DNA from 2 places in the Serratia bockelmannii genome. Region 2 is predicted to be linked to the other one. Evidence: predicted binding sites of a transcription regulator. Region 2 holds the regulator's gene; the other holds the start of a gene.
The links. The regulator LexA, encoded in region 2, represses DNA repair genes until DNA is damaged. The targets are predictions, from matches to a motif close to TNCTGTATGTACATACAGNA.
Positions count from the first base shown of each region.

Region 1: the regulator LexA is predicted to act here: its motif matches at 1,415-1,434, upstream of dinB (DNA polymerase IV).

Region 1 covers NZ_CP196512.1:952,797-954,999, reverse strand. The annotation lists gene pepD (beta-Ala-His dipeptidase) at 1-296, shown strand, start outside; gene dinB (DNA polymerase IV) at 338-1,399, opposite strand; gene ACSJLU_RS04455 (glycerophosphodiester phosphodiesterase family protein) at 1,583-2,203, shown strand, end outside.
Region 2 covers NZ_CP196512.1:4,732,225-4,734,427, forward strand. The annotation lists gene dinF (MATE family efflux transporter DinF) at 1-690, opposite strand, end outside; gene lexA (transcriptional repressor LexA) at 794-1,402, opposite strand; gene ACSJLU_RS22495 (diacylglycerol kinase) at 1,505-1,873, opposite strand; gene plsB (glycerol-3-phosphate 1-O-acyltransferase PlsB) at 2,022-2,203, shown strand, end outside.

The sequences.
Region 1 (2,203 bases), 1.4 Mb from region 2:
AAGTGGCGCCGAAGGGCGGCTACCCGGGCTGGCAGCCGGACGCCGACTCGCCGGTGATGCACCTGGTGCGCGAGCTGTATCAGGATCTGTTCGACAAGACGCCGAACATCATGGTGATCCACGCCGGTCTGGAATGCGGTCTGTTCAAAAAGCCATATCCAAACATGGACATGGTATCGATCGGGCCAACCATCACCGGCCCGCATTCGCCGGATGAGCAGGTGCATATCGAAAGCGTCGGCCTGTATTGGAAGCTGCTGACCTCGTTGCTGAAAGCAATCCCTGAGCGCGCGTAATCTGCACGCTTAACGCAAAAAGCCGGCGACCGCCGGCTTTTTTATTCCCACGACAGCGCCAGCTGCCGCTCCAGCTGCGGATCGAGCAGCGTCACATGCAACCCCACCAGCCGCACGCCGCGCCCTTCGCGCCGCTCGCGCCACGCCTGCCGCGCCACCTCCAGCAAATCCTGCCGGTTCAGCACCGGGAACACGTGCTCCTGGGTGGTTTGCTGAAAATCCTGAAACTTCAGCTTCACGCCCTGCCGGGCGATGTGCAGATCCGGCTTCACCTTGCGCAGCCGCATCTCCAGCTCGGGATAGAGTTTGTCGATAATCAGCGTTTCGCAGTCTTCCCAGTCGTGAATATCCTCCGCCAGCGTGCGCTCCACCCCCACCGATTTGCGCAGCCGCTCAGGAGAGATTTCGCGCCGATCGATGCCCTGACAGCGCTCCCACAGCACCCGGCCGAACTTGCCGAAGCGCTTGAGCAGCTGCGCCAAATCGTATTGCTGCACGTCGGCGCAGGTGATAAGCCCCACTTCCTCCAGCCGCTTGGCGGTCACCTTGCCGACGCCGGGGATCTTGCTGAGCGGCAGCTGCTGCAAAAACGCCGGCACCTGCGCCGGCGTGATCACGTATTGCCCGTTCGGCTTGTTCATCTCGGAGGCGATTTTAGCGAGAAACTTGATTGGCGCGATGCCGGCCGACGCGGTGAGGTCCAGCTCGGCGGCGATCGCCTGACGGATTTCCTGGGCGATCAGCGTCGCCGAACCGTTGCATTGCGGGCTGTCGGTCACGTCGAGGTAGGCCTCGTCGAGCGAAAGCGGCTCGATCAACGAGGTATAGCGGGCGAAGATTTCGCGGATGTGCAGCGAAGCTTCTTTGTAGGCCGCCATGCGCCCCGGCAGCAGGGTGAGATGCGGGCACAGTTTGAGCGCCATCGCCGTGGACATGGCACTGTGCACGCCGTAGCGCCGCGCCGGGTAGTTGGCGGTGCTGATCACCCCGCGGCGATCGGCACTACCGCCAATCGCCAGCGGGATATCGCGCAGGCTGGGATCGTCGCGCATCTCCACTGCCGCGAAGAAGCAGTCCATATCGACATGAATGATTTTACGCATCGCACCCTCCAACAATACTGTATAAGTATACAGCCAGGTACCAAAAGCTCAAGGCCGCAGAGCTCGAGGAAAGCGGCGTTTCTGACAGATATTTCCGCGTTGTTAAAAAAGCTTAATTTTTCAATAGTATGATTTCCGCCATCCCGTGCGGCTCACCACAACGATAACGACAAGGTACCCTACATGATCAGATTTTCTCATTTGCTGCTGGCTTCCGCGCTGTCGCTGAGCGCGCTGGCGGCCAGCGCCGCCGCCGGTCATGCGCCGGCGATCGTCGCCCATCGCGGCGGCACCGCCGATGCGCCGGAAAACACTCGCATCGCCATCGAAACCGCGCTGAAAAACGGCGCCGACGCCATCTGGATCACCCTGCAAGCATCCAAAGACGGCATCATCGTGCTGTATCGCCCCTCGGACCTGAAAGCGCTGACCAACCGGCAGGGTCCTGTTTCTGCCTATACCGCCGCGCAGCTAGCCGAGACCGACGCCGGTTGGGCCTTCGCCAAGGGTGACGCACACCCGTTCCGCGGCCAGGGTATCGGCATTCCACGGCTCGACGACGTGCTTAAAGCGTTTCCGCACGTCACTTTTTATCTGGACATCAAATCCCCGGACGCCGATCCGGCGCAGTTTGGCCAAACGCTGCTGGCGACGTTGCAAAGCACCGACAGCCTGAACCGCATCCGCGTCTACTCTACCGACGCCAAATACCTGCAGGCGCTGCCGCCGGCCATCCCGCGCTTTGAAAGCCGCGACGAAACCCGCACGCTGCTGGCCAACGTCACCATGGCGCACCAGTGCGAC
Region 2 (2,203 bases):
GGCCTGACGCAGCATCGCCAGGGTAATACCGCGCAGACGCATCACTCGCCACGCCAGCCACAGGCCGAGCAATAGCGTGGCATATTCGGCGATGGCGGTGGCCGCCGCCGCCCCTCGTACGTTCCAGCCCAGGCCCATCACCAGCCAGATATCCAGCACGATGTTCAGCAGGTTGCCGACGATCAGCAGGATCACCGGCGCACGCACGTACTGCACGCCGAGCAGCCAGCCCAGCAGCACCAGGTTGGCCAGCGCCGCCGGTGCGCTCAACCAGCGGATCTCAAGAAAACGCCGCGCCTGCTCCAGCACCTCGCCATCGCCGCCGACGATCCGCAGCGCCAGTTCAATCAGCGGGTAGCGCAACAGGACGATCGCCCCCCCGGCCAACAACGCCAGCAGCAGCGGTTGCATAAAGGCGCGTGCCAGCGCCTGCGGGTTCTTCGCTCCCAGCGCCTGCGCCGCGAGGCCGGTGGTGCTCATGCGCAGGAACAGCAGCAGCATGAACAGGAAGCTGGTCGCCACCGCGCCGATCGCCACGCCTCCCAAATAGATCGGGCTGTCGAGGTGGCCGATCACCGCGGTGTCCACCAGCCCGAGCAGCGGCACGGTGATATTGGAGAAAATCATCGGCAGGGCGAGGCGCCACAGGGCTTTATCGGTGTCGCTGGTGAAGGCGGAAATCAGGCGCATGATGGGATGTTCCTGTGACAGAGTGACGAAGGGCGAGGTCAGAAACAAAAACGCCCCAAAACAGGGGCGATTGATACAGGGAGCGGCGGTGATGGCGCGGCGATTAAATCCAGTCGCCGTTGCGGATCACGCCGACCGCCAGCCCTTCGATCGTGAAATTCTGCTGGCGCAGATCGACCACGATCGGTTGGAATTCATTGTTCTCCGGCAGCAGCTCAACCACGTTACCGTGCTTTTTCAAGCGCTTGACCGTCACTTCGTCTTCGATGCGCGCGACCACGACCTGGCCGTTGCGCACGTCTTGCGTTTTGTGCACCGCCAGCAGATCGCCGTCCAGAATGCCGATGTCGCGCATCGACATGCCGTTCACCCGCAACAGGAAATCGGCGCTCGGTTTAAACAGGGAAGGATCCACCTGGTAGTGCCCTTCGATGTGCTGCTGCGCCAGCAGCGGCTCGCCGGCGGCGACGCGGCCGATCAGCGGCAGCCCTTCTTCTTCTTCCATCAGCAGGCGGATACCGCGCGACGCACCGGAGACGATTTCGATCACGCCTTTGCGTGCCAGCGCCTTCAGGTGCTCTTCGGCGGCGTTAGGCGAACGGAACCCCAGACGCATCGCGATCTCGGCACGCGTTGGCGGCATGCCCGTTTGCGAAATATGATCGCGAATCAGATCGTAGACCTCTTGCTGTCTGGTAGTTAGTGCTTTCATTCCGCCCCCTGTTTGTTTATACAGTCTTGCTGTGAGTATATACAGGTAAGCGCGGATTGGGAACCGAAGAATAAATAAAAATCAGTCAGTAGGCGACTTTCGTCAGCCAAAATGCTGCCACAAGACCGTGCCCCAAACGAACAGCGCCAGCACGATCGCCAGCGACACCGCCGCCGATCCCATGTCCTTGGCCCGCCCGGACAGCTCATGGTGTTCGCTGCCGATGCGATCCACCACCGCCTCGATCGCGCTGTTCAGGATCTCGACGATCATCACCAGCGCCACCGATCCGATCAATAAAATGCGCGCTATCGCACCCACGTCCAGCCAGACAGCCAGTATGATAGCCAGGAGGGTCACCACCAGTTCCTGGCGGAACGCCGCCTCGTGTTGCCAGGCGGCGGAAAGCCCTTTATAAGAATAGCCGGCGGCCTTAATGATGCGGGTCAATCCGGTTGCTTGGTTTGCCATGTTTTCGTGCCTTTCTCAGAGGTCGGTCATAATAAAAAGAGTCTAGAACAGTCCGCGCTGACGGCTCTCGGTTTTCGAACACCACAGATCTGCTACCCGGTTTCTGGTATGCTTGCGGCGCATTGCTAACAAGAGGCTTCACGTTGTTATGTCAGGTTGGCGTAAAATTTATTATAAAATATTGAATTTACCACTTAAATTGTTGGTAAGAAGTAAGGTCATCCCTTCAGATCCGGTCACCGAGCTAGGGTTGGATCCCTCACGGCCGATTTTGTATGTTTTACCTTACAATTCCAAGGCGGATTTGCTGACGCTGCGCACCCAGTGCCT